Regions from separate parts of the Kocuria sp. CCUG 69068 genome, predicted to be linked through region 1. Evidence: riboswitches for the same ligand, from Rfam matches in the RefSeq annotation. Region 1 holds a riboswitch; each other region holds the start of a gene.
The links. Region 1 has a riboswitch for S-adenosylmethionine ahead of CRM73_RS04275 (bifunctional o-acetylhomoserine/o-acetylserine sulfhydrylase). Riboswitches for the same ligand answer to the same signal wherever they lie in the genome.
Positions count from the first base shown of each region.

Region 2: it holds a riboswitch for S-adenosylmethionine, as region 1 does, so the genes downstream of both, CRM73_RS06690 (ABC transporter ATP-binding protein) here and CRM73_RS04275 (bifunctional o-acetylhomoserine/o-acetylserine sulfhydrylase) in region 1, are expected to answer to the same signal.
Region 3: it holds a riboswitch for S-adenosylmethionine, as region 1 does, so the genes downstream of both, CRM73_RS05270 (acyl-CoA dehydrogenase family protein) here and CRM73_RS04275 (bifunctional o-acetylhomoserine/o-acetylserine sulfhydrylase) in region 1, are expected to answer to the same signal.

Region 1 is NZ_PDDL01000013.1:2,564-12,643, reverse strand. It holds gene CRM73_RS04310 (FAD-dependent monooxygenase) at 1-926, shown strand, start outside; gene CRM73_RS04305 (GNAT family N-acetyltransferase) at 960-1,940, opposite strand; gene CRM73_RS04300 (glycine--tRNA ligase) at 1,940-3,322, opposite strand; gene CRM73_RS04295 (RNA-binding S4 domain-containing protein) at 3,519-3,761, shown strand; gene CRM73_RS04290 (alpha/beta hydrolase) at 3,745-4,431, opposite strand; gene CRM73_RS04285 (SGNH/GDSL hydrolase family protein) at 4,514-5,395, shown strand; gene CRM73_RS04280 (homoserine O-acetyltransferase) at 5,429-6,613, opposite strand; gene CRM73_RS04275 (bifunctional o-acetylhomoserine/o-acetylserine sulfhydrylase) at 6,610-8,016, opposite strand; SAM riboswitch class IV at 8,093-8,208, opposite strand; gene CRM73_RS04270 (VOC family protein) at 8,351-8,989, shown strand; gene CRM73_RS04265 (CPBP family intramembrane glutamic endopeptidase) at 9,012-9,791, opposite strand; gene CRM73_RS04260 (S9 family peptidase) at 9,906-10,080, shown strand, end outside.
Region 2 is NZ_PDDL01000023.1:6,818-16,897, forward strand. It holds gene CRM73_RS06680 (CoA-binding protein) at 1-172, opposite strand, end outside; gene CRM73_RS06685 (maleylpyruvate isomerase N-terminal domain-containing protein) at 258-935, opposite strand; SAM riboswitch class I at 1,043-1,147, shown strand; gene CRM73_RS06690 (ABC transporter ATP-binding protein) at 1,153-1,986, shown strand; gene CRM73_RS06695 (aliphatic sulfonate ABC transporter substrate-binding protein) at 2,082-3,125, shown strand; gene CRM73_RS06700 (ABC transporter permease) at 3,122-3,943, shown strand; gene CRM73_RS06705 (AMP-binding protein) at 4,003-6,129, shown strand; gene CRM73_RS06710 (succinate dehydrogenase) at 6,337-7,095, shown strand; gene CRM73_RS19735 (hypothetical protein) at 7,101-7,223, shown strand; gene CRM73_RS06715 (2Fe-2S iron-sulfur cluster-binding protein) at 7,220-7,942, shown strand; gene CRM73_RS06720 (SLC13 family permease) at 8,022-9,641, shown strand; gene CRM73_RS06725 (tartrate dehydrogenase) at 9,711-10,080, opposite strand, start outside.
Region 3 is NZ_PDDL01000016.1:43,469-51,312, reverse strand. It holds gene moeB (molybdopterin-synthase adenylyltransferase MoeB) at 1-960, shown strand, start outside; SAM riboswitch class I at 1,092-1,186, shown strand; gene CRM73_RS05270 (acyl-CoA dehydrogenase family protein) at 1,300-2,637, shown strand; gene CRM73_RS05265 (MFS transporter) at 2,641-4,056, shown strand; gene CRM73_RS05260 (LLM class flavin-dependent oxidoreductase) at 4,053-5,423, shown strand; gene CRM73_RS05255 (NAD(P)/FAD-dependent oxidoreductase) at 5,807-7,021, opposite strand; gene CRM73_RS05250 (hypothetical protein) at 7,603-7,844, opposite strand, start outside.

The DNA of each region.
Region 1 (10,080 bases):
AGCTCGGCGTGACCCTGCACAACAACGTCCGGGTCGCGAAGACCGAGAACGTGGAGGTCGACGGGCGCGCCGTGGCCCGGGCGACCGCCGACGACGGCCGGGTCTTCGAGGCCGACGCGATCGTCGCCGCGGACGGGATCAGGTCCGTGGTCCGCGCGCAGCTCTCCGACGACCAGCCCGTCGGCTCCGAATACGTGGCCTACCGCGGCGCGCTGCCGATCTCGCAGATCACCCACGCCGGGGACATGGAGGCCGTGGTCGTGTGGATGGGCCCCGAGTGCCACCTCGTGCAGTACCCGCTGCGCCAGGGGGAGCTGTTCAACACCGTGGCCGTCTACCGCTCGCCGTCCTTCGCCGCCGGTCAGCTCGTCTACGAGGGCGACGCCGAGCTGCGCGAGGCCTACCGGGACTGCGTGCCGGAGGTCCGGGCAGCGCTCGACAACCTCAGCCACGTGCAGCGCTGGCCCATGTTCGACCGTGTCCCGATCGAGAACTGGGTGGACGGCAACATCGCCCTGGCCGGCGACGCCGCGCACCCGATGCTGCAGTACCTCGCCCAGGGCGCCTGCCAGGCACTCGAGGACGCCGCCGCCCTCGAGGCCATCGCCGCGAGGTCCGTGTTCGCGGACCCGGAGCACCACGACGCCTCCCGGTGGAACGCCGTGTTCCGGGAGTACAACGCCGTCCGCCAGCCGCGCACCGCGCGGATCCAGACGACGGCGCGGGTGTGGGGCGAGTCCTGGCACCTCACCGGCCCGGTCGAGCGGACCGTGCGCAACATGCTGTGGAAGTCCGCGGACCGGCACGGCATCTGGGACTACACCGACTGGCTCTACGGGGAGCAGGACTACACCGGCGCCGAGGTCAGCACCGAGGCCGGCGACCGGGCCGAGGTCCGGCGCGTCGACGCGAGCACGGCCGGCTGAGCCCGTCCCCGCGCCGGCGCTCGGCCCGTGCGCTCAGTCCCCGGGCTCCGCGAGGACGACGGAGGTCTCCACGACCGTGGCGGCGCCGGCCGCCAGGAGGTTGTCGACGACGGCGGTCAGCGGCTCCATCGACCCGTCCACCTGGAACTGCACGGGGTGGTGGTGGGCCAGCAGCGCGAGCAGCTGCTCGAGCGCGGGACCTGCCGCGGCGTCCCCCGGCGTCCAGCCGAGCACGACGTGGGCGGGCTCGTCCGGCGCGTTCTCCGGGACGGGGGCGCCGGGGGCGGCGTCGAGCTCGACGGGCCGGTAGCTCACGGCGAACGCGGAGATCCTGCCCCGCTCCCCCGGGCCCACGCCGTTGCGCAGCACGAGCGCCCCGAAGGCGTGCGCGGCGTCGGAGAGGAACAGCTGGTTGACCCGTCCCACGGACAGGTCCGCCGGCTCGTCCCAGGCGTGCACGGCCCGGTAGAACGCCCACAGCGCCCGGGTCAGCTCGACCGAGCCGGTGGCCAGGTCCTCGACGGCCTGCGCCGGTGTCCTGTCGGGGTGCTCCCGCAGCGGCTGGAGGGGCAGGGCCCCGGCCGCCACCCGGACCACGCGTGAGTCCTGGACGGGGTCCAGGCCGGCGGCCCGGGCGAAGCGCTCGCCGGCCGAGCCGGGCGCCGCCTTCGTGCGCAGGGCCTGCACGCCCGAGGGCGAGCCCGCCGCCTCGGTGCGCAGCCGCTCCAGCAGGGCGCGCCCCAGCCCTTCGCCGCGGCGGTCGGGGGCGACCTCCACGTAGGCCCACAGCCTCGAGGGGTGCAGCGCCGACTCGTAGACCGTGCCGGCGGCGACCGGCACGCCGGAGTCCTCCGCCACGACCGTGCGGGACCACGGGGCGTCGTCGTCGGGGCGCAGGGTCGCCCGGAAGGCGGCGGCCTGGGGCGTCTCCGGGTCGGGCCACACCTCGAGCAGCCGCAGGTCGTCCCCGTCCCGCCAGGGCCGCAGCCCGGGGCCGGTCAGCGCGCCGCTCATCAGCGGACGAGCTTCCCGGCGAGGTAGGACTTCACCTGGTCGAGGGCCACGCGCTCCTGGGTCATCGCGTCCCGCTCGCGGATGGTCACGGCCTGGTCCTCGAGGGTGTCGAAGTCCACCGTGATGCAGAACGGGGTGCCGATCTCGTCCTGGCGGCGGTAGCGGCGCCCGATCGCCCCCGAGTCGTCGAAGTCGATGTTCCAGTTCCGGCGCAGCTCGGCGGCCAGGTCCTTGGCCTTCGGCGAGAGGTCCTCGTTGCGGGACAGCGGCAGCACCGCGGCCTTGACCGGGGCCAGGCGCGGGTCCAGCTTGAGGACCGTGCGCTTGTCCACCCCGCCCTTCGAGTTGGGCGCCTCGTCCTCGGTGTACGCGTCCACGAGGAAGGCCATCATCGACCGGGTCAGGCCGAAGGACGGCTCGATCACGTAGGGGACGTAGCGCTCGTTGGTCTGCTGGTCGAAGTAGCTGAGGTCCGTGTTGGAGTGCTCGTTGTGCACGCCGAGGTCGTAGTCGGTCCGGTTGGCCACGCCCATGAGCTCGCCCCACGGGTTGCCCTGGAAGCCGAACCGGTACTCGATGTCGATGGTGCCGGCGGAGTAGTGCGCCCGGTCGTCCTCGGGGACGTCGTAGCGGCGCATGTGGTCCGGGTCGATGCCCAGGTCCGTGAACCAGTTCCAGCACGCCTCGACCCACTCGTCGAAGAAGTGCCCGGCCTCGGACGGGTGGGTGAAGTACTCGATCTCCATCTGCTCGAACTCGCGCGTGCGGAAGATGAAGTTGCCGGGGGTGATCTCGTTGCGGAACGCCTTGCCGATCTGCCCGATGCCGAACGGCGGCTTCTTCCGGGCGGCGGTGACCACGTTGTTGAAGTTCACGAAGATGCCCTGGGCGGTCTCGGGCCGCAGGTAGTGCAGGCCCTCCTGGTTGTCGACCGGGCCGAGGAACGTCTTGAGCAGCCCGGAGAACTGCTGCGGGTCGGTCCACTGGCCCTTGGTCCCGCAGTTGGGGCAGGGGATCTCGGCCATGCCGTTCTCGGGGGCGCGGCCCTTCTTCTCCTCGAAGGCCTCGACCAGGTGGTCCTGGCGGGCGCGCTTGTGGCAGGAGGTGCACTCCACGAGCGGGTCCGTGAAGGTCGCCACGTGGCCCGAGGCCTCCCACACGGCCTTCGGGAGGATGATCGAGGAGTCGAGGCCCACCATGTCCTCGCGCCCGCGCACGAAGGTCTGCCACCACTCGTGCTTGATGTTCTCCTTGAGCTCCGCGCCGAGGGGCCCGTAGTCCCAGGCCGAGCGGGAACCGCCGTAGATCTCACCCGCCTGGAACACGAAACCGCGGCGCTTGGCCAGCGAGATGACGTTGTCCAGCGTGGACTTGGGGGCCATGTGGGATTCCTCCAGGGTCTCGCCCGACCGCCGGCTGCGGACGCGCGTGGTGGGTGGTGTGGCCCGGCGGTGCGCCGGGCGGGGACCGGCCGTCGTCGGCCGTCACGAACGAGGACGCCGCGGGCGACGTCCTCGTCCCAGGGTAGCCAATTCCCGCCGTGCCCGACGACCGGACGGGACCTGGGACAATGGGGGCATGACGACTCCCCAGCAGCCTGGCGGCCCCGACGAACTGCCCATCCGCGACGACATGATCCGGCTGGGCCAGGCCCTCAAGCTGGCGAACCTCGCCGAGGACGGGGCGCACGCCCGGGGCCTGGTGGAGGACGGTCAGGTCTCGGTCAACGGCGAGGTCGAGACGCGGCGCGGCCGGCAGCTGCACCCGGGGGACGTCGTCTCCGCCGGGGGCGCCTCGGTGCGGATCACCGCGGGCGGCTGACCGCGCGGTCCGGGTCCCCCAGCACCACGTGGGTGAGGTACTCGCGCACGTGCCCCACCTCCTGCGGGCTGATCCCGTGGCCGACCCCGGTGTAGTGCACCTTCATGACGTCGGCGTGCTCCAGCGCCCACTCGGCAGTGGAGTCGACGAGCTCCTGCGGGATGACCGGGTCCTGCGGATCACGGCCCCAGAACATCCGCAGCGGCCGCTCCCGCAGCTCCTCGTCGGCGAACAGGGGGTGCTCGCCGGGGACCACGAAGCCGGAGAGCCCCACCACGGCGGCGATCTCTCCCGGCATGTGCCGGGCGAGGGACGTGGCCATGGCCATGCCCTGCGAGAACCCCAGCAGCGTGGTGCTGGGGTGGTCCGCGGCCAGCTCCCGCAGCCACGCCGCGACGGGCTCCACGGCCTCGGCCACCCGGTCGAGGGAGAAGCTGAGGTCCGCGGCCAGCGGGAACCACTGGTAGCCGGACCCGGCGGGCTGGGGGGCGCGCACGGACGCCACGCTGAACTCGCCCGGCAGGGCCGGGACGAGACCCATGAGGTCCTGCTCGTGCGAGCCGTAGCCGTGCAGGAGCACGAGCAGCGGGGTGCCGGGGCGGGCGTCGGCGTCCCTGCTCCACACGGCGAAGGGGGTGGCGGTCCCGGTCGGGACGGTGGCGTCGGTCATGGCACCAGTGTGCCACCCGGTCCCGGGGGCCCGCGGCGCGGGCGCGTGGACGCCCGCCGGGCCCGGTGGTAGACCGGGAGGCATGACCGAGACGACACCGGGCCCCCCGGACACCGCACCTCCCGTCCACCCGTGGCGCCGCATGGTGGCGATCGGCGACTCGTTCACGGAGGGCATCGGAGACCCGGACCCCGGCTCCCCCGGCGGGCACCGCGGCTGGGCGGACCGGGTCGCCGAGGAGCTGGACCGTCTCGCCCCCGGCCTGTCCTACGCCAATCTCGCGATCCGCGGCCGGCTCTTCCGCCAGATCGTCGACGAGCAGGTGGGGCCGGCCCTGGAGCTGACCCCGGACCTCGTGACGGTCTGCGCGGGCGGCAACGACATGCTGCGCCCCGGCGGGGACCCGGACGCGATCGCCGAGGAGATGGACGACGTCGTGGGCCGGCTCGCGGCGGACGGGGCGACCGTCGTGCTGGTCGGCGGCCCGGACATCGGCGCCACGCCCGTGCTGCGCGGGATCCGGGGCCGGATCGCGGTCTACAACGAGAACGTGCGCGTGGTCGCGTCCCGGCACGACGCCGTGCTGGTGGACCTGTGGGGACTGCGGGAGCTGGCGGACCCGGCGATGTGGGACCCCGACCGGCTGCACTTCTCGCCCCTGGGCCACCACCGGATCGCGGTCGAGGCCCTCGACACCCTGGGCCTCGCGCACGGCCTCGTGCCCGAGGTGGTGCCCGACCGCCCGCCCTCGTCCTGGCGGCAGGCCCGCGGCGAGGACCTCGTCTGGGCCCACCGCTATCTGCGCCCGTGGGTGGCCCGCCGGATCCGGCGCACCAGCTCCGGGGCGCAGGTCCGGCCGAAGCGGCCGCACTTCGGCACCCCCACCGTGCCCGGGGGCGGCATCGCGCCCGGCGAGTCCCCCGGGGAGGGGCCCGGCGACGGCCGGGGGGCCGCGGACGGCTGATCGAGCGGGAACGGCTGAGGATCCCGTCCCGGCTCAGCGCTCGGGCAGCACGGTCTCCACGAGCAGCTTGCCGAGCTGGGGCGCCTCGATGAGGAAGCCGTCGTGGCCCGAGGGCGAGGTCAGGGTGTGCCGCCGGACGTCCCCCGGCAGCGCGGCGGCCAGGACGTCGGACTCGCGGGGCAGGTAGAGCCGGTCGGAGTCCACCGCCGCCACGAGCCACTCGCACGAGGTCACGGACAGCGCCTCCTCGAGCGTGCCGCGGCCCCGGGCGACGTCGTGGGACATCAGCGTCTCGTTGACGGCGAGGTAGCTGTTGGCGTCGAAGCGGCCCGCCAGCTTGGACGCCTGGTGGTCGAGGTAGCTCTCCACCTGGTAGCGCCCCCGCCCGCCGGCGTGCGTGTCGATGACCTGTTCGTCGGCCTGCGGCGAGCGCCCGAACCGGTGGTGCAGCTCGTCGGCCGAGCGGTAGGTGATGTGGGCGATCCGCCGGGCCAGGCCCAGGCCCGTGACGGGCGGCGGGCCGTCGTAGTAGTCCCCGCCGCGGAAGTGCGGGTCCTGGCGGATCGCGAGGTTCTGCGCCTGGCCCCAGGCGAGCTGCTCGGCGCTGGACTGGGCGCACGCGGCGACCACCGCGCACGCCCGGACGCGGTCCGGGTGGGTCACGGCCCACTCCAGGGCGCGGGCCCCGCCCATGGAGCCGCCGATGACCAGGCGCCAGGCGTCGATGCCGAGGGCGTCGGCCAGCGCCGCCTCGGCGTGCACGGAGTCCCGGACGGTGATGAGCGGGAAGCGGGAGCCCCAGGGGCGGCCCTCGGGGTCCACGCTCGGCGGCGCGGGGGTCGCCGGGCCCGTGGACCCGTAGCAGCCGCCCACGATGTTGGTGCAGACCACGAACCACCGGTCCGTGTCGATGGCGGCGCCGGGGCCGATCAGGCCCTCCCACCAGCCGCCGCTCTCGGCGGCGCGCCGCTCGGCCTCGGGGGCGCCGGGGCGGGCCCGGCCGGCCGCCACGTGGGTGTCCCCGGTGAGGGCGTGCTCGACGAGCACCGCGTTGGAGGCGTCCGGGGCGAGCGTCCCCCACGTCTCGTAGGCGATCCGGACGTCGGGCAGCCGGAAGCCCGACTCGAGCTCCAGCTCGCCGATCCCGGCGACCCGCGGCACGCCGTCCTCGCGGACGGCGGTCCCGGCGCCGGAGCCCCTCACGACCGTCACGGTCACTCCTGTCCTCCCTGCGCGGCCGCGGCCGCTGCGAAGCCCTGCTCCAGGTCCGCCAGGATGTCGTCGATGTGCTCCAGACCCACGGACAAGCGCACGAAGCCGGGCTCCACGCCGGCGGCCAGCTGCTCCTCGGGCAGGAGCTGGCTGTGCGTGGTGGACGCGGGGTGGATCACCAGGGAGCGGACGTCGCCGATGTTGGCGACGTTCGAGTGCAGGGTCAGGGCGTCCACGAAGGCGGCCCCGGCCTCCCGTCCGCCGTCGAGGACAAAGCCCAGGATCGACCCGGCGCCCCGGGGCGCGTACTTCTGCGCCCGCCCGTGCCACGGGGAGGACTCCAGCCCGGCCCAGGTCACCGAGCGCACGTCCTCGCGGGCCTCGAGCCAGCGGGCCACCGTCCCGGCGTTGGCCACGTGCCGCTCCATCCGCAGGGACAGCGTCTCGATGCCCTGCTCGATGAGGAACGCGTTGAACGGGGAGATCGCCGAGCCGAGGTCGCGCAGCAGCTGCACCCTGGCCTTGAGGATGTAGGACAGGTTGACGCCGAAGGGCCCCTCCGCGCCCAGGGCCTCGGCGTAGACGAGACCGCCGTAGGACTCGTCCGGCTGGTTGAAACCGGGGAAGCGGTCCGGGTAGCGGCCGTAGTCGAAGGCCCCGGAGTCCACGATCACGCCGCCGATGGCCGTGCCGTGCCCGCCGAGGAACTTGGTGGCCGAGTGCACCACGACGTCCGCGCCCCAGCGCAGGGGCTGGACGAGGTAGGGGGTCGCCACGGTGTTGTCCACGATGAGCGGGACCTCGTGGTCGTGGGCGATCCCGGAGACCGTCTCGATGTCGAGGACGTCGTTGCGCGGGTTCGGGATCGTCTCGGCGAAGAAGGCCTTCGTGTTCGGCCGGACCGCCCGCCGCCACGCCTCGGGGTCGTCGGGGTCGGAGACGAAGGTGGTCTCGATGCCGAGCTTGGGCAGCGTGAACTTGAAGAGGTTGTAGGTCCCGCCGTACAGGCTGGGGCTGGCCACGAGGTGGTCCCCCGCGCCGGCGACGTTGAGCACGGCGAACGTCGTCGCCGACTGCCCCGCGCTGAGCATGAGGGCGCCCACGCCGCCCTCCAGGGCGGCGATCCGGTTCTCCACGACCTCCGTGGTCGGGTTGCCGATCCGCGTGTAGATCGGGCCGAGCTCGGCGAGCGCGAAGCGGTCGGCGGCGGCCTGGGCGTCGGGGAAGACGAAGGACGTGGTCTGGTGGATCGGCAGGGCGCGCGAGCCGGTGACCGGGTCGGGGCTCTGCCCCGCGTGGATCTGCCGGGTCTCGAAGGCCCAGCCCCCGGGGTTCTCGGGGGTGGGGCGCTCGGCCGCGTCGGTGCGGGCGGCGGAGGCGTCGGTGCGGGAAGCGGGGAGATCGGACATGCCGTGGGACTCCTTGTGGATCTCAGGGGTCCCGTCCCGGCCGAGGCGGTGCGGCCGGGAACGGCCGGGCGCCGGGGACCCGCGCTTGCTCGCTCGCTGGTCGCGAGGAGCCTGGTCTTCACCCAGGGCACCCCACCGCGGTGGAGGGTTGCCGGCCAGCTAGCTGGGGCTTGGACGCTGGCGCTCATGACCTGGACAGCATTCTCCGGATCAGGCCCGCACGGCGTCAAGCCGGGGCCGGGCGTGACGCTGCGGCAGGGGTGCCGCCCGCACGGTGCCCGGCGCGTCGCGGACCGATTTGGAGACGAAACTCACAGGGTGCCACGATGTGCCCATGAGAGTCGATCACGTGTCCTACGCCTGCCGCCCGGAGGGCCTGGAGGCCACCACCGAGCGCATCGCCGACCAGCTTGGGATCGAACCGGTCAAGGGCGGGGTGCACCCCCGTTTCGGCACCCGCAACATGATCCTGCCGCTCACGAACCACCAGTACGTGGAGGTCGTCGAGGTCCTCCAGCACCCGGCGGCGGAGAAGGCCCCCTTCGGGCAGGCCGTGCGGGCCCGGTCCGCCGCCGGCGGCGGCTGGCTGGGCTGGGTCGTGGAGGTCGAGGACCTCGCCCCCTTCGAGCAGCGCCTGGGGCGCCGCTCCGTGCCCGGCCACCGGGTGTTCCCGGACGGCCGGTGCCTGGAGTGGCACCAGATCGGCGTCAAGGGCCTGATCGCCGATCCGCAGCTGCCGTTCATGATCCACTTCGACTCCGCCCCGGAGATGCACCCGTCCCAGGCGCGGATCACGGACGTCGGGCTCGCGGGAATGACCATCGCCGGTGCCCCGGAACGGGTCGCCGAGTGGCTGGGCGCTCCCGTCGAGACCGCGCTCGAGGACCTCGAGGTCGACTGGCGCTATCCGGACGGCACCCCCGGGGTGCTCTCCGTCTCGTTCAGCACCCCGGACGGCGCCGTCACCATCTGAGGCCGGGCACCGCGGGGCGGGCTCAGCCCAGCAGCCGGGCTGCCCCGAGGAAGCCGACGGCGTCCAGCAGGAAGTGCGCGACGACGAGGGGCATCACCCGGCCGGTGCGCCGGTAGAGCTCCGCGAAGACGAGGCCCATCACCACGTTGCCGAGGAAGGGCCCGATCCCCTGGTAGAGGTGGTAGCTGCCGCGGAACAGGGCCGTGACCACCAGCACCACGGGCCAGCTCCACCCGATGCGGGTCAGCCGGTCGGTCAGGAACGCGACCACCACGACCTCCTCGACCAGGGCGTGGCGCACGGCCGAGAGCAGCAGCACGGGCACCGTCCACCAGTGCGCGGCGAGCCCGGACGTGGTCACCTCCGCGGTGACGCCCAGGGCCCGGCCGGCGCCGTAGAGCGCCAGCGTGCCCAGGCCCATGAGCAGGAAGAGCACGGTGCCGAGGCCCAGGTCCGGGAGGGGCATCCGGGCGTCGAGGCCGATCCGCCGGCGGACGGTGCCCAGCGCTCCGGCGGAGCCGGCGAGCAGGTAGAGCGCGAGCAGCACCGGCACCAGGTCCAGGGCGATCCCGGTGAGCTGGCGCAGCAGGTCGATGAGGGGCTGCGGGCTCAGCGGCGGGTTCATCGTGGCCTGCGCCTCGGACAGCGGTCCGCGCGCCAGGTGCTCGGCGAGGGACAGCGCGGCCCAGAGGGCCGAGGCGCCCAGGGACACCCCGAGCACGAGGAGCACTTGCAGCCACAGGTCGGCGCGGGTGGAGCCGAAGGCGGGCGGTCGCGGGGCGAGGTGGGCGGGGGTGCTCATGCGGCCATTCTGGCACCGGCCCGCCGGCCGCCCTGCGCAGCCCGCGCCGGGCGCCCCCGGGCCCGACCGGACCGCCCCCTCCCCACCCATGACGTCTTCCCTAGGATGGGGACCATGACTGTCCTTCCCCCGCAGATCCGCCAGCAGCCCGTCGAGCGCGCCTTCCACGGCCACGTGTTCTCCGACCCGTACGAGTGGATGCGGGACAAGGACTCCCCCGAGGTGCTGGCCCACCTCACCGCGGAGAACGAGTACGCGGAGTCCGCCACCGCCCACCTCACGGGCCTGC
Region 2 (10,080 bases), on a different contig from region 1:
GCACCGGCTCGCCCTTCGGGTTGACCGGGACGATCGTCATGCCGAGGTCGTCCCGGATCCGCTTCGCCACCGAGTGCGCCGGACGGGCCGTGTTGCCGGTCAGCCCCACCACGGCCCACCGGCCGGGCCGTGCCATGAGGCGGTCGATGACGGCGGGGTCGTTGCGGCTCATGCCCCCAGCCTGGCACGGAACCCGTTCCCCCTCCTTCTTCCTCCGCGGGATTGCACGTGTCGGCGACCTCGCGGAGGGGGGAGGGTCAGGAGAAGAGCGGCAGGAGGTCCGCGTGCGCGCCCAGCTCCGCACGCTCCTGGGCGGTCAGCTCCGCCCGGCCGGTGCCCACGCGGGCGAAGTGCTCGTCGCTCCAGTGCTCGAGCGGTTCCCGCTCCCACAGGTCGGTGAGGACCCGGCGGACCTCGGCGAGCCCGTCCACGGCGGGACCCGGGGAGCCGTCCAGGTGCTGGATCAGGTCCAGGTGGTGGACCGTGGCCTCCACCGCGAGGGTGCTCAGCAGGTCCTCGACGCGCAGCACGTGCCCCTGGGTGCGGACCGCGCCGTCGCCGCAGTGCTGCGCGGCGTGCACGAGCGCCCGGGTGGTCTCGCGGTGGAGGGCGCGCACCGGCTCCCAGTCCAGGACCATGGACGCGGCCACGCGGGTGTGGCGCCGGGCCTCGGCGGCCCCCGCGGGATCGCCGCCCCAGTCGGTCCAGTAGGTCGCGGCGTCCCGGTCGGGGCGGGCGGTGGTGGGCGTGTGCAGCGCGACCAGCCCCCGCAGGGCGTCCATCGCGCAGTGGTGGGTGAGGTCCCGGACCGACCACCCCGGGCAGCCAGTGGCGGCCCAGGAGTCGTCGTCGCCGAGCCCGTCGAGGACCGCGCCGAACGCCGCGCAGGCGTCGCGCACCAGGTCCGCCCGGGCCGGGCTTCTGCGGCTCGTCATGGGTCCATGGTGGGGCACGGAGGGCTCCCGTGCCAGCGATGTGTCGCGATCACCACGGATGCGACGGATTTGCCAGGGAACACGCCGAGGACGTTCAATTGGTGGTGTAACCATCCGGAGCGGCTGAGAGACCTGGCTCGTCGACGTCGCAGCAACCGGCACGGATCCGTCTGATCCTCCGTGCGAGGTGCTAATGCCAGGACCGATGGAGTTGATCATGAGCACTTCCCTGCTGGGCTCTGCGCCGGCCACCGCACCGGGCACCGCGAAGCGCGCCTTCTCCGTGGCCTTCGAGCACGTCGGCAAGGCCTTCCCGTCCGGCCGCGAGACCCACCACGTCCTGCAGGACGTCGACGTCACGGCCCGGCCCGGCGAGGTCCTGGCGGTCCTGGGGCCCTCGGGGTGCGGCAAGTCCACGCTGCTGCGGGCCGCCGCGGGGCTCGACACCGCCTCGGCCGGACGGGTGCTCATCGACGGCACCCCCGTGTCCGGCATCGACCCGCGCTGCGCGGTCGCCTTCCAGGAGCCCCGCCTGCTGCCGTGGCGCTCGGTGCGCGAGAACGTCCGCCTGGGCCTGCCCCGCGGACTCCCCCGGGACGAGGGGGACGCCGTGATCGACGACCTGCTGCGCCTGGTGGGGCTCACCGCGCACGCCGGCCACCGTCCCCGCGCGGTCTCCGGCGGCATGGCCCAGCGCGCGTCCCTGGCCCGGGCCCTGGCCCGCAATCCCGGGGTCCTGCTGCTCGACGAGCCCTTCGGCGCGCTCGACGCCCTGACCCGCCTGAAGATGCAGGACCTGCTGCTCACGATCCACGCGGCCCAGCCCACCACCGTCCTGCTCGTCACCCACGACGTCGACGAGGCGCTGCAGCTCGCGGACCGGATCGTGGTCCTGGGCCGGACCGGGCCCACCGCCCCGGCCTCGATCAGCACGATCCTCGCCGTCCCCGGCGAGCGCCCCCGGGACCGGGCCTCCGAGGTCCTCGCCGAGCTGCGCGTGCAACTCCTCGGCCACCTCGGCGTCGACACCCACCACCCCGCGACCCGCTGACGCGGCCCGCCCCCACCCCGATTCCCCTCCCCGGACCAGCGGCGGCACCCGCCCGCGCCGCCCGGCACCGTCCGTCCACCACGAAAGGCTCCGCCATGCCCCTGCCCCAGCGCTCCGTCCGCACCGTCCCCGCACTCGCCGCCGTCCTGGCCCTCGGCCTGACCGGGTGCATGGCCGGTGAGGGCTCCGGTGAGCCGCCCGCGGAGGCCGCCGGGGACGGCACCGTCCGCGTGGACTGGGCCACCTACAACCCGCTCTCCGTGGTGATCAAGGAGAAGGGCTGGCTCGAGACCGCGTTCGCCGAGGAGGGCATCGAGGTGGAGTGGGTGCAGTCCGCCGGGTCGAACAAGGCCAACGAGGCGCTGCGTGCGGAGGCGGTGGACATCGGCTCCACCGCGGGCTCCGCGGCGCTGCTGGCCCGCAGCAACGGCACCCCGATCCGGGTGATCGACCTCTACTCGCAGCCGGAGTGGTCCGCCCTGGTCACCGCCGCCGGCAGCGAGGTGCAGGAGGTCGCGGACCTCGAGGGCCGCACCGTGGCCGCGACCAAGGGCACCGACCCGTACTTCTTCCTGCTCCAGGCCCTCGACGAGGCCGGGGTGGACGCCGGGGACGTCACGATCCAGAACCTGCAGCACGCCGACGGCCGCGCCGCCCTGGAGAACGGCCAGGTGGACGCCTGGTCCGGGCTCGACCCGATCATGGCCGCCGCGGAGGAGAACGGCGCGGAGCTGTTCTACCGCAACGTCGACTTCAACACCTACGGCTTCCTCAACGCCCACGAGAGCTTCCTCGAGGAGCAGCCCGAGGCCGCCCAGACCGTGGTGGACGTCTACGCCTACGCCCGGCAGTGGGCGCAGGAGAACACGGAGGAGACCTCGCAGCTGCTCGCCGAGGCGGCCGGGATCGAGCTGTCCGTGGCCGAGAAGGTGCTCGAGCGCACCAACCTGGACATCGACCACGTGCCGGGCGACGAGCAGCTGGCGGTCCTCGAGAAGGTCGGGCCGATCTTCGTGGAGTCCGACGACGTGGCCGGCCAGGAGCAGATCGACGAGGCGCTCGGGAGCATCGTGGAGAGCTCCTACGCCGAGAACGCCGACGCCTCCCGCGCGGCCGAGCTGGTCGGGGCCGGGCAGTGACGCAGCCCCTGGCCCCCGCCGAGGAGGCGCAGCGTCTCGAGGACGCCCCCGCCGCGGCCCCCCGGCGGCGGCCGCTGCTGCGCACCGGGCTGGGCCTGCTGCTGCCCGCCGCGCTGCTGGTGCTGTGGCACGTGCTGTCCACCGCCGGCGTCTTCAGCGCCGTGCAGCTGCCGGCCCCGCTCGCGGTGCTCGAGGCCGGGATCGGCCTGCTGGCCGGCGGGGACCTGTGGACCCACGTGGGCATCTCGACCCAGCGCGTGCTGATCGGCTTCCTGATCGGCGCCGGGCTCGGCCTCGTGGCCGGGTCCTTCATCGGCCTCTCCCGCTGGGGCTCCACACTGGTGGGCCCCACGATCGGGGCGTTCCGGGCGGTGCCGTCCCTGGCGTGGGTGCCGCTGCTGCTGCTGTGGATCGGCCTCGGGGAGGACTCCAAGGTCACGCTGGTGGCCATCGGCGCGTTCTTCCCGGTCTACACCACCGTCTCCGCGGCCCTGCAGCACGTGGACCGCAACCTCATCGAGGCGGCGCGGGCGTTCGGGCTGCACGGGCTGCGCCTGCTCACCACGGTGCAGCTGCCGGCCGTCATGCCGTCGGTCATCTCGGGGCTGCGCCTGGCCCTGGCCCAGGCGTGGCTGTTCCTCGTGGCCGCCGAGCTGCTGGGCGCCTCCATGGGCCTGGGCTGGCTGCTCACCGACTCGCAGAACAACGGCCGCACCGACCGCCTGCTCCTCGCCATCGTGCTGCTCGCGGTGCTCGGCAAGGCGACGGACGCGCTGCTGGGGGTCTTCGAGAAGTGGGCCGCCAAGAAATGGGCCTGACACGTGCGCCTGGCACAGTGGAACCGTCGTCCGTGCCGGCCGGAAAGGACAGCAGCACCGTGAGCTTCAGCTGGAGCGACCCCTCCTCCCCCACCCCCAATCCCGCCCTGGTCTCGGACGAGGCCCGGATCGCCTTCTGGGAGGCGCAGGCGTCGCGCCTCGACTGGGCGCGGCCGTGGACCACCGCGCACCGCTTCGAGGCCCCGCGGCGGCTCGGGACGGACGAGCAGGGCGGCCCCACCTGGTCGGTCCCGGAGATCGCGTGGTTCGAGGGCGGCAGGCTCAACGTGGCCCACAACTGCGTGGACCGCCACGTCGAGGCCGGCCGCGGCGCCCACGTAGCCCTGTACTTCGAGGGAGAGCCCGGGGACCGGCTGGTCTACACCTACGCCGACCTGCAGCGGGAGGTCTCCCGCGCCGCCAACGCCCTGCTCGCCCTGGGCGTGGAGCAGGGCGACCGGGTGGTGATCTACCTCCCCGTCATCCCGGAGACCGTCATCATCACGCTGGCCTGCGCCCGCATCGGCGCGGTGCACTCCCTGGTCTTCGGCGGGTTCTCCGCCGAGGCGCTGCGCTTCCGCGTCGAGGACACCGGCGCCAAGGTCCTCGTGACCACGGACGGGCAGCACCGGCGCGGCGCCGTGGTGCCCGTGAAGGCCGTGGCCGACGAGGCCTGCAGCGGTGACAACGCGGTCGAGCACGTCGTCGTCGTGCGCCGCACCTCCCGGCCCGGACGCACGGACCTGCCGCGGGGCACCCGGGGGACGCACTCCAAGGAGGAGGACGCGGTCCCGTGGACGCGCGGGCGGGACGTGTGGTGGCACGAGCTGATCGCCGACCAGTCCGACGTGCACGTGCCCGAGGCGTTCGACGCCGAGACGCCGCTGTTCATCATCTACACCTCCGGGACCACCGGACGGCCCAAGGGCCTGGTGCACACGATGGGCGGCTACCTCGTGCAGACCGCCTACACCCACGCGCTGCTGTTCGACCTGCTGCCCGACGTCGAGGACGAGGACGGCGTGCTGCGCCCGGACGAGCTGGCCACCGTCAACGACCCCGCGAAGGTGGACTCGACCGTCCACTGGTGCACCGCGGACCTCGCGTGGGTCACCGCGCACACCTACGAGATCTACGGGCCGCTGGTCAACGGCGTGTCCGAGGTGATCTACGAGGGCACCCCGAACACCCCGCACTGGGGCCGGCACTTCGAGGTGGTCGAGCGCTACGGGGTCACCGCCTACTACACGGCGCCCACGCTGATCCGCTCCCTGATGGGCGCGTTCCCGAAGGGCGTCCCGCCGCTCTACAACCTCAACTCGATCCGGCTGCTCGGCTCCGTGGGCGAGTCGATCAACCCCGAGGCCTGGCGCTGGCTGCGCGCGCAGCTGGGCAGGGACGAGGTGCCGTTCGTGGACACGTGGTGGCAGTCCGAGACCGGCGCCACCGTGATGTCCCCGCGGCCGCACGACCCCCAGTTCGCGCCCCCGGGGACGTTCGACGACGGAGCCCCGCGCACCGCGCTCAAGCCCGGCTGCGCGACCCGGGCGGTCCCGGGGATCTCCACCCGCGTGGTCGACGAGGCCGGGGAGACGGTCCCGCCCGGGGTGCAGGGCTTCGTGGTGGTGGACCGGACCGGTCCCTCGATGGCCCGCACCGTGTGGGGCGACCCGCAGCGCTACCTCTCCTCCTACTGGCAGGCCTACGCCGAGCAGGGCTGGTTCCTCGCCGGGGACGGCGCCCGCTACGACGAGGAGGGGGACATCTACATCCTGGGGCGGGTCGACGACGTCATCAACGTCTCCGGGCACCGGCTGTCCACCATCGAGATCGAGTCGGCGCTCGTCACCCACCCGTGGGTGGTGGAGGCCGGTGCCGCGCCGGTGCGCGACGAGCTGACCGGGCACGCGGTGCTCGCCTACGTGGTGCTGACCCCCGAGGCCGCCCGGGTCCCGGCGGAGGAGCTGACCGCGGCCCTGCGCGAGCACGTGGCGCACGAGATCGGGCCGATCGCCAAGCCGCGGGCGGTCGTGGCGGTCCCGGACCTGCCGAAGACCCGGTCCGGGAAGATCACCCGGCGGCTGCTCGCGCAGCTGTGGGAGGGCGCCCCGCTCGGTGACCGGTCCTCGCTGCAGAACGAGGAGTCCCTCGAGCGCATCGCCGACGTCCTGGCCGCACGGCGCTAGCCCCCGCCGCGAGGGGTCGCTTCCGGCGCTCCTCCGGCCGCGGGGGGTCGCTTTCGGTCGGAATGAGCTGCTCGCACCGGCGGAAAACGACCCCTCGCGCCGCCGCGGAGGCGGGAAACGACCCCTCGGCGCGGCTCCGTGACGGTCCGCGACCCCCTCCGCAAGGACGTTGAGACTTGTGACGTCTCAGCTCGCACCGCCCCTAGGATGAATGCCGTGAACGACTCCCCCCGCCCCGCAGGCACGGCCCGCTCCGCGCCGGACGGGCTGCTGCCCGCCCTGCCGAACACCGACCTCAAGCTCGCGATGGCCGCCTCCGGCGCCCTGTTCTCGGGCTACGTGCTGGTGCACATGCTGGGGAACCTGAAGGTCTACCAGGGCGCGCAGAAGTTCGACGCCTACGCCGAGCTCCTCCGCACGGCGGGCGCCCCCGTGCTGCCGCGCGGCACGGTGCTCTGGGCGGCCCGCGGCGTGCTCGCAGCCGGCCTCGTGGTCCACACGGGCGCCGCCGCGGTGCTCACCGCGCGGTCCTGGGCGGCGAACGGGACGCTGCTGCCGCGCACCGGCCGGCGTCCGCGAGGTCGTCGTCGCTCCCCGTGGACGGTGGCGAAGCGCTCGATGCGCAGCACGGGCGGCGTGCTCGGGCTGTTCACCCTCTTCCACGTGCTCGACCTGACCCTGGGCGCCCGGCCCGCCGCGGCCCGGGACTTCGAGCACGGCAGCGCCCACGCCAATCTCGTGGCCAGCCTCTCCCGCCCGCCGGTGGCCGCCGCCTACGCCCTGTCCATGGCGGCGCTGGCCGCCCACCTGGTGCACGGCATCCCGGAGATCGCCAATGACGTGGGCGTGGGCGGTGACCGGCGCTTCCAGCGGCGGCTGCGGATCGCCGCGAACGCGTTCGGCGCCGCGGTGGCCGCCGGCAACACCACGATCCCGGTGGCCGTGCTGACCCGCGCGGTGCGCTGAGCCCCGTGGCCGCCCTTCCCCGCCTGCGGGACGACCTCCCGCGGGACGCCCTGCTGCGGGACGACGTCCTGCAGGACGACCTTCTTCGAGACGACTTTCTTCGAGACGACAAGGATCCGAGCGAGTGAGCACCTTCTCCCTGACCGTGGACGTGTGGCGCCAGCCCTCCCCGGAGGAGCCCGGGGACTTCACGGCCTACGACGTCCCGGACGCGAGCCCGGACATGACCGTGCTCGAGCTGCTCGACCGGATCAACGCGCAGCTGGAGGCCGCCGGCGAGGACCCGGTGGTCTTCGACGACGGCTGCCGCGAAGGGGTCTGCGGCAAGTGCGGGGTGACGGTCGACGGCGTGGCGCACGGCCCCGAGCGCAACGCCGCGAGCTGTATGCAGCACCTGGGGGCCTACCGGGACGGGGACCGCGTGCGCATCGAGCCGCTGCGGGCGGCGTCCTTCCCGGTCAAGCGGGACCTCTCCGTGGACAAGAAGGCGCTGCGCCTCGTGGCGAAGGCGGGCAAGTTCCCGGTGGCGATGAAGGCCCTGGCCAACGGCGGCTGCATCAGCTGCGGGGCGTGCGTGGCGTCCTGCCCCAACGGGTCCGGCCAGCTGTTCGTGGGCACGATGCTGCGGGAGCTGCCGCCGCTGGCCAAGGACGACGCCGAGCGCCGCGAGCGTTCCGCCCGGGTGATCGACGCCTCCGAGGAGCAGTTCGGGCCCTGCTCCCTGCTCGGCGACTGCGTGGAGGTCTGCCCGGCCGGGCTGCCGATCGAGAACCTCTCCGCGGTGGCGCAGGAGAACCTGCGCAACCGTTTCCCGCGCCGGAGCAGGGACGCCCCGGACCCCGGATGACCCGGCGCGGCGCGCCTTGCCGCCCGGTGACGTGACTGCTACCTTTCGGGCACGCCCCCGAGACCATGAGGTGGATCACATGAGCGAGCGCCCCGGAAAGATCGTCCCCGAGCAGGGCGAGTTCGACTACGAGCCCGACGACCGCGAACCTGCCCGCCCGGCGGCGAAGACCTGGCTCTTCCGCGGCCTCGGCCTGCTGCTGGCCTTCCTGGTCTGGTTCCTGCTCGGCGGCGCGGACGTCTCGGCCGACGCCCGGGTGGTGGGTGCGGTCGCCACGCTGATGGCGGTCTGGTGGATGACCGAGGCGGTGCCGCTGTCCATCACCTCGCTGCTGCCCATCGTGCTCTTCCCGGTGCTCACGGCGCTCACCGTGGCCGAGACGACCGCACCCTACGCCAACCCGATCGTGTTCCTGTTCCTCGGCGGCTTCCTGATCGCGATCGCGATGCAGAAGTGGAACCTGCACCGCCGGATCGCGCTGCTGACCCTGCGCCGGGTGGGCACCCACCCGCGGCAGATCATCCTCGGCCTGATGATCTCCACAGCCTTCCTCTCCATGTGGGTCTCCAACACAGCGACCACGCTGATGATGCTGCCGATCGGGCTGTCCGTGCTGACCCTGGTGGTCGAGAACAGCCGCAACGCCGGCACCCGGGCCGAGACCGAGGCCATGGGCGAGGACATCCGCGGCGGCAAGGCCATCAGCGACGTCATCGACGACCGCGACGTGCGCCTGTTCGGCGTGGCCCTGGTCCTGGCGATCGCCTGGGCCGCCACCATCGGCGGCCTCGGCACCCTGCTGGGGTCCCCGCCCAACGCCATCGTGGCCGGCTACATCAGCGACGAGCTGGACCGGACCGTGGGCTTCGCGCAGTGGATGATGCTCGGCGTGCCGATCGTGGTGGTCTTCATCGGCCTCGCCTGGCTGCTCATCACCCGCGTCATCTTCCGCTTCAACCTGGCGGAGGTGCCCGGCGGCAAGGAGCTGATCAACGAGGAGATCGCCGCCCTGGGGCCCATGAGCAAGGGCGAGAAGACCGTGCTGGCTGTGTTCGTCATCGCCGCGTTCTTCTGGATCGTCCCGGGGCTGCTGTCCGGCATCGGCACCATCGGCGAGCAGCTGCCCTGGCTGGACCTCTTCGACGACACGGTGGTCGCCATCGGCGCCGGCGTGCTGCTCTTCCTGCTCCCCGGCGACAAGCAGGGCAACATGACCCTGGAGTGGAAGGACGCCGAGGAGGGCCTCCCGTGGGGCGTGCTCCTGCTCTTCGGCGGCGGCCTGTCGCTCGCCGCGGCCGTGGCCGGCACGGGCCTGGACGCCTGGTTCGGCGCGCAGGTCTCCGGGCTCGGCGCGCTGCCGATCGTCCTGCTGCTCGCGGCGGTGGTCACGATCGTCCTGCTCCTGACCGAGATCACGTCCAACACCGCCACGGCGGCCACGTTCATCCCGATCCTGGGCGGCGTCGCCGTCGGCATCGGGGTGGACCCCATGACGCTGCTCATCCCGGCGGCGCTGGCGGCCACGTGCGCGTTCATGCTCCCCGTGGGCACCCCGCCCAACGCCATCGTCTTCGCCACCGGCCAGGTCAAGATCGCCGAGATGGTGCGCGGCGGCATCGTCCTCAACATCGTGGGCGTCATCCTGATCACGATCTTCACCGTGCTCATCGGGCCCTTCGCCCTGGGCCTGGTGATCTAGCCCGTCCTCGTCCCGGCACAGGGGGGCCCGTGGGTGTCCACGGGCCCCCCTGTCGTGCCACCTCCTGCGTCAGGGGGCGTCGGTGCACCGGGCCAGCACGGCCTGCGTGAACTGCTCCGTGCTCGCCGTCCCGCCGAGGTCCCCGGTCAGGGTGCCGCCGGCCATGGTCTGCTCGAAGGCGGACTCCAGGTGCCGGGCCGCCCCGGTCTCCCCGAGGTGGTCCAGCATCATGGCGGCCGCCCACATCGTGCCCACGGGGTTGGCGATGCCCTGTCCGGCGATGTCGGGGGCGGAGCCGTGCACCGGCTCGAACATGGACGGGTGGGTCTTCTCCGGGTTCAGGTTCGCGCTGGGGGCGACACCGATCGAGCCGGCCGCCCCGGCGGCGAGGTCGGAGAGGATGTCGCCGAAGAGGTTGGAGGCGACGATCACGTCGACG
Region 3 (7,844 bases), on a different contig from region 1:
GACGACGTGGTGGCGGTCTCCAACCTGCAGCGCCAGGTGGTGCACACGACCGCCGACGTCGGCCGCCCCAAGTCCGTCTCCGCCGCCGAGGCCGTCACCGCGCTCAACCCGCTGGTGGAGGTCCGCACCCACCCCGTCCGGCTGGACGCGGACAACGCCGTGGACATCCTCGGCGGGTACGACCTGGTCCTGGACGGCGCCGACAACTTCGCGACCCGCTACGTGGTCAGCGACGCCGCCGCCCTGACCGGCACGCCTTGCGTGTGGGGCTCCATCCTGCGCTTCGAGGGGCAGGTCAGCGTCTTCTGGGCCGGGCACGGGCCCACCTACCGGGACCTCTACCCCGAGGCCCCGCCGGACGGCGAGGTGCCCAGCTGCGCCGAGGGCGGGGTCTTCGGCATGCTCCCCGCCACCGTCGGCGCGGTCATGGTCACCGAGGCCGTCAAGCTCGTCACCGGCACCGGGGAGCCCCTGCTCGGGCGGGTGCTGCTGCACGACGCGCTGGCGATGACCTGGCGCGAGATGCGGCTCACCCCGGATCCCGACGCCGCCCCGGTCACCGCGGTGGCCCGGCCCGCCGCGGTCTGCGCGCTGCCCGGCGCGGACGCCTCCGAGACCGTCGGGGCGGCCGAGCTGGCCCGGCTGCTCGAGCGCCGGGAGCGCGGGGAGGCGTCCTTCGCCCTGGTGGACGTGCGCGAGGACTGGGAGCGGGAGCTCGTGGCCATCGACGGCGCCGTGCCCGTCCCGCTGCAGGAGATCCTCGACCGCGGCGCGGACGCCCTGCCCCCGGAGGCCCGTGGCACGGACCTCGTGCTGCACTGCAAGGCCGGGGCCCGCTCCGCGACCGCGCTCGCCGCGCTGCGCTCCTTCTACGCCGGGCGGGAGGAGCGGGTCCGCCACCTCGAGGGCGGGGTGCTCGCCTGGGCGGCACAGGTGGACCCGGACCAGCCGGTCTACTGATCCGGTCTCCTGCGGCACACCGCTACACCACCGCGGAGGACGTGACCTTCTGTGACGCCGTCGTGACATTCCATGACGTGCGCCCGTCATCCGGTTGGTCCCGGACCGGGCGGTCTGATGCCATGGCAAGCGCCCCATTCAGAGCGGCTGAGAGATCTGGCTCGACGACGCCGCAGCAACCCGCCCTCCACCGGGGTCAGGGTGCTAATGCCAGAACCGATGGAGATCCCGGATCTGCAGTCGGTCCGTGACGTCAGCCTCCGGCGCTGCCGCCACCGGGCCCGCCCCCGGCGCGACCGGCCGACCGGCAATCCTCGGTGCGACCGAGAGGACCCCCGCATGACCCCGAGCACGGTCGAGGAGACCACCGCCCATCCCCGCGCCGGCACGGACCTCGCCGCCGGCCTGCCCGGGGACTACGCCGGGCTGCGGGAGCACTTCCGGCCGCTGTTCGCGGAGATCGCCGCCGGCGCCCTGGACCGGGACCTCCGGCGCGCGCTGCCCTACGCGGAGGTCGGCCGGCTGGACCGGGCCGGGTTCGGTGCCCTGCGCGTCCCGGCGGCCCACGGCGGCCCCGGGGTCAGCCTCGAAGACTTCACCCGGCTGCTGGTCGACCTGGCCGAGGCCGACTCCAATATCGCCCACCTCTACCGCTCCCACCACGGCTTCGTGGAGTCCCTGCGCTTCCTGCCCCGGGAGCTCCAGGAGGTCTGGTACCCGCGGGTGCTGGCCGGGGCCACCGTGGGCAACGCCTCCACGGAGAAGGGCGGCAACGCGCTGGGCACCCTGAACACCGTGCTCAGCCGGACCCCCGAGGGCTGGGAGCTCACCGGCCGGAAGTTCTACGCCACCGGCTCCGTCTTCTGCGACTACACCCGCGTCTCGGCCGCCCTGGACGGCCGCGACGGGCGCCGCTTCGCCGTCGTCGCCACGGACGCCGAGGGTGTGACGCTCGAGGACGACTGGGACGGCTTCGGGCAGAAGCTCACCGGCACCGGCACCGCGGTCTTCGACCGGGTGCGTGTCCCGGAGGACGCCGTGCTGGACCGCACCGCCGGCAGCGCGGAGGCCGTCCACGAGGCCGCCTTCTTCCAGCTCGTGCTGCTGGCCGTGCTGGCCGGCATCGCGCGGGCGGCCCGGAGGGACGCGGTGGAGACCATCGCCGGACGCCGGCGGACCTTCAACACCGGGCTCGGCCTGCCGTTCCGCGACGACCCGCTGATCCAGGAGGCCACCGGGCGGATCTCCGCCAAGGCCTTCGCCGCCGAGGCCACCGTCCTGCACGCCGCCCGCACCCTGGACGCCGGGATCGCCGCCGCCGCAGCGGCCGGCGCCGACCGGCCGGACTTCACCGGGGCCCTCCCGGCGGCGCTGCACGAGTCCGAGATCGCCGTGGAGCACGCCCAGGTCACCGTGCCGGAGCTGGCGCTCGGCGCGGCCCAGGACCTGTTCCTCACCGTGGGCGCCTCCGCCACGTCCACGGCCAAGGGCCTGGACCGGCACTGGCGCAACGCCCAGACCGTGGCCACCCACAACCCGATCGCCTTCCGCGCCCGAGCCCTCGGCGACTACCTCATCAACGGCACCCTGCCGGAGGGCCTGAACGCCATCGGCGACGCGAAGACCGGCGCCACGACCGATGTCACGGCCGACGCCGACCGAACCCCAGGAGCCTGACGCATGAGCACCACGACCACGGCCGCCCCGGGCCGCAGCAGCATCGTCCACGGCAAGAAGCGCGTCCTGGCCTCGGCCTTCGCCGGGACCACCATCGAGTGGTACGACTTCTACCTCTACGGCACCGCCGCCGCACTCGTCTTCAACGTCCAGTTCTTCCCCATGGCCACCGAGCTCGGCGGCATCGTGGCGTCCTTCGCCACGCTCGCGGTCGGGGTGATCGCCCGACCCTTGGGCGGGATCATCGCCGGGCACCTGGGGGACCGGATCGGCCGCAAGGCCCTGCTGGTGGCCTCGCTGCTGCTCATGGGCGTGGCCTCCACCCTGATCGGCCTGCTGCCCACCTATGAGGTGATCGGCTGGTGGGCCGTCGTCGGCCTCGTGGTCCTGCGCATCCTCCAGGGCCTGTCCGCCGGTGCCGAGTGGGGCGGCTCCGCGCTGCTGAGCGTGGAGCACTCACCGGCCCGCCACCGCGGGTTCTTCGGGTCCTTCACCCAGATCGGCTCCTCCGCCGGCATGCTGCTGGCCACCGGCGCGTTCTTCATCGTGCAGAACGTCATGAGCGAGGAGCAGTTCGCCGCCTACGGCTGGCGCATCCCCTTCCTGCTCTCGGCCCTGCTCGTGGCGGTGGGCCTGTGGATCCGCCTCGGCGTGGCCGACGCCCCGGAGTTCCTGGAGCACCGGGCCTCGGGGAACGTGGCCAAGGCCCCCCTGCGGGAGCTGCTGGTCCACCACCGCCGCCCGGTGCTGGTGACGATCGGCCTGCGCCTGGCCCAGAACGCCGTCTACTACCTGGTGACGGTCTACATGCTGACCTACCTGCGGGACGTGCGCGGGGACAGCGCCGCGGGCGTGACCGCGGTGATGATCGCCTCGGCCATCGGCCTGTTCTCCACCCCGTTCTGGGCCTGGCTGTCCGACCGGGTGGGCCGGAAGGTCGTCTCGGTGACCGCCTACGCGGCGATCGGCGTCTTCGGCTGGGTGCTGTTCGCCTTCCTCGAGGCCGGCCCGCTCGCCCTGCTGCCGCTCGTGGTCATCCTCGGCATCAACCTCGTCCACGACGCGGTCTACGGACCGCAGGCGGCCTGGTTCGCCGAGCAGTTCCCCGTGCACGTGCGGTACTCGGGCGTGAGCTTCGGCTACCAGGTCGGCACCGTCCTGGGCGGCGGGCTCATGCCGCTGATCGCCGCCCTGCTCTTCGCCGCCGGCGGGGACACCCCGTGGCTGATCGCCGGCTACCTCTCCGTGCTGGCCGTGCTCTCCGTCGTCGCCGCCCTGGCCGCGAAGGATCCCGCCCGGGACCGGCGCGGCACCGAACTCACCGATCTGCACGCCGGCCGGACCGCGGCCGACCCGGCCCTCGCGACCCCCGCCGCCGCGAGCGCCACCCAGCCCACCCCCGAGAGGACCACCGTATGAGCCGCCCCCTGCTGCTGAACGCCTTCGACATGATGGTGCCCGTGCACCAGTCACCGGGACTGTGGCGCCACCCGGAGGCCGGGGTCGCCGGCTTCGACACGCTCGAGTACTGGACGTCGCTGGCCCGCACCCTCGAGGAGGGCGGCTTCACCGCGCTGTTCCTGGCGGACGTCCCCGGCGTCTACGACGTGTACGGCGGCGGGGCAGAGGCCACGGCCCGCGGGGGAGTGCAGTACCCGGTGCTCGACCCGCTCGTCGCGGTGCCGGCGATGGCCGCGGCCACCGAGCAGCTCGGCTTCGGGGTGACCGCCTCGGTCACCTACGAAGCCCCCTACCTGCTGGCCCGCACCTTCGCGACCCTCGACCACTTCACCCGCGGCCGGGTGGCGTGGAACGTGGTGACCTCCTACCAGGACTCCGCCGCCCGCAACCTGGGCATGGACCGGCAGATCCCGCACGACGAGCGCTACGACCGCGCCGACGAGTACATGGAGGTCATGTACAAGCTCCTTGAGGGCTCCTTCGAGCCGGGGGCGGTGAAGGCGGACGCCGGCACCGGGGTCTTCGTGGACCCGGAACTCGTGCACCCCATCGGCCACGAGGGCACCTGGTTCTCCGTGCCCGGCCAGGCGCTGACCCACCCCGGACCCCAGGGCACCCCGTTCCTGTTCCAGGCCGGCGCCTCGAAGCGCGGACAGCAGTTCGCCGTGGACCACGCCGAGGCCATCTTCTTCATCGGCAACACCCCGCAGCTCGTGCGCCGGTGGACCGACGGCGTCCGGGCCGAACTGGCCGCGCAGGGACGGGCCGAGGACGCCGTGAAGACCTTCGCCATGGCCACCGTGGTGGTCGCCGAGACCGACGACGAGGCCCACGCCAGGCTCGACGGATACCGCCGGCACGTGGACATCGAGGGAGCGCTGTCCCTGTTCGGCGGCTGGACCGGCGTCGATCTGGCCGGGGCGGACCCCGACGCGCCGCTCGAGTACGTGGCCACCGACGCCAACCAGTCCGCGCTCGCGGCGTTCACGTCGCTGTCCCCGGACCGGACCTGGACGGTGCGGGACCTGGCCGAGTTCGTGGCCATCGGCGGCCGCGGGCCCGTCATCGCCGGGGCGCCCGGCACCGTGGCGGACGAGCTCGAGCGCTGGCGCGAGGAGGCCGGCGTGGACGGTTTCAACATCTCGGCGGCCGTGCGGCCGGCGGACCTGGAGCGGTTCACCACGATGGTTTCGCCGGAGCTGCGGCGCCGCGGCCTGCTGCCGGAGCCCGGGGCCCTCCCCGCCGGCAGAACGCTGCGCGAGGCGCTGGCCGGCGCCGGGCCGAGGCTGGCCGACGACCACCGCGGGGCCTCCTACCGCCGGTGACCGCAGGGCTCTTGGGGTTCGCCGCTCGACCGGCCCGGGACGGCTGTCCGCCGTCCCGGTTCCTCGGCACGGAGCGCTCCTGCCCGGGAGAGGGCAGGAGCGCTCCGCCGCGCCGAGGCGCAGAAGGCGGCCCCCGACCGCCGGGGAACGGATCATGGGGGTCGCTGCACCGGCGTGGGGGCCGGTGCCACCCGAAAAGTACCAGACGGTAATATCGCGGTGCACCATCCTGTGCGGATGCATGAATTGTGCTCCTCGGGGTCTCCCGACTGCCGACCCTCATTTCTCCCGGCTCGTGCCGCGACGACTGGGGACGCGGGCCATCACGTGCCATCGGAGCGGGGAACGAGGCGCCACGGATGTGTGCACACATGGTCCGCTAGCTAGAAGCCCCGGAGGATCACGTTCCAGTAGTCCCGGGGGAGGACCTCGAGGTCGAAGAACCAGGAGGCGCGGTTCGGGGCCAGCAGCGGCACGCCGGGGATGCTGGGCGCCAGTTCGTTGTCCCGGTCGAACTCGGCCAGCACGGCCCGGCCCCGCTGCACCGTCACGGGGGTCACGGTGTACCCGTCGTAGGAGGCCGTGGGCTCCCGGCCGTCACGGGTGGCCAGGAGGTTCTCGGTGAGGATCTTCGTCTGGTGGCGCAGTGCCCCGCCGGACGAGGCGGTCTCCAGTGCGGCAGCGTCCCCGCAGGCCCACACGGTGGGCACACGGCGGTGGCGCAGGGTCTGTGCATCCACGTCCGCGTAGCCCGCCCAAGCGGTGCCCGCGCCCGGCGCGACGCCCAGTCCCGCGTCGGCGATCCAGGCCGGGGCCCGGTGGACTGGGCTGTGGTGCAGCAGGTCGTAGGGCAGGTCCCGCGGCGTCCCCTCGATCGTGGCCCGCAGCCGGCGGGAGGCGGCGTCGATCGACTGCACGTGGGCGCTCGTCAGGACCGTGATGCCGTAGCGCCGGACCCAGGGCTGCAGCACCCGGTCCACGTCCGGCTGGCCGAACACGGTGGCGGTGGGCGTCAGCAGGGTCACCTCGATGTCCTGCAGGACACCCTGGCGCTGCCAGTAGTCGCAGGCCAGGTAGAGGATCTTCTGTCCGATCTGCGGCGTGGGCGCCGGGCCGTCCGGGATCGTGAACAGTGCCCGGCCGCGGCGCAGCCCGCGGATCAGCTCCCAGGTCCTGGGGGCCAGCTCCACGGTGTAGTTGGTCGAGGCGTGCGGGCCGGCCATCGCCTCGGCACTGCCGGGGACACGGTCCCAGTCCGGGGTGGACCCCGCGCAGATCACGACGTGCCGGTAGCCGATGTGCTCGCCGGAGGACAGTGTGGCCATCCGTGCCGCCGGATCCAGTGCCTGGACATGGTCCTGGACCCAGCGCACGCCGCGGGGCATCACGCGGTGCTGGGCCCGGGACATCTGCGGCACGCTCTTCAGTCCGGCGCCCACGTAGGAGAGCATCGGCCGGTAGTGGTGCGTGGACTTCGGCTCCGCGATCACGATGTCCGTGATGCCCTTGCGGCGCAATCGTGCGGCCAGGGAGATCCCGGCATTGCCGCCGCCGATCACGAGGACGTCAGTGGCGTGATCCAAGGGTGCAGTGGTCATCATGACTCCGTGGGACGAGGATGGCTCCACGGCACCGATCGGGGCCGTCCGACCATTCGACCACGAGCCGCGGCGCCCACGCCCGGGCGGTAAGCATCCAGGGGGTGAGGGGGCTCTCAGGACGTCCAACTCGAGGAACTTGTCGGTCGGGACAGCTGATCGCCGGAGCGATGCCGGTGCCTGTTCCGCCAAGGGTCCGGATGAAGTGGCGGCCTTCTGCCGAATATGAATGGCGGCGCACCCTGTCCGGTCGGGTGGCATTCTGCGCATAGATTCTCGGACCATCACTCACTGACAAAGTTGGGCGGCACCCGAGCCGTCACATCGTCACTGAGCTGCTCCGGACGGTGCCCCGCGGGTTCGTGATTCCGGTTGGGGTGGCCGAGGAACTCACCGCACCGCCAAGCAGCGGTCTCAGTGTGCCCCTTCAACTGAAAACACCCTCCCTGAAGGTTGTGCGGTCCCTCGCCGTGCACGGCCACCGGCCACCGGAGACTCCCGGCTTCACCGAGCAGCGTGGCCGGCATCCCAGGGCTGGCGACTGCTGAACCTGTACCACAGTTGAGCTCGCCTCGGGAGTCCTATTCGTAGTACTTGAAGCGCGGCTCACCCTGGACGCCTGCGCGTTGCATCGCCTCCTGCAGTTCCGGCAGTGCCGTGAAGGCGCGGGCCTCGTCGACCGAATCGAAGTAGTGGAGCACGAGCACGTTGTCCGGATCATCGACCATGCGGTGCACTGACTCGCCGGTGATGTTGCTGAATGCCGGTACGTCCGAGACGGAGTCGTAGACCTTTCGCCAGGCGTCGTAGTCGGCCACGCGGT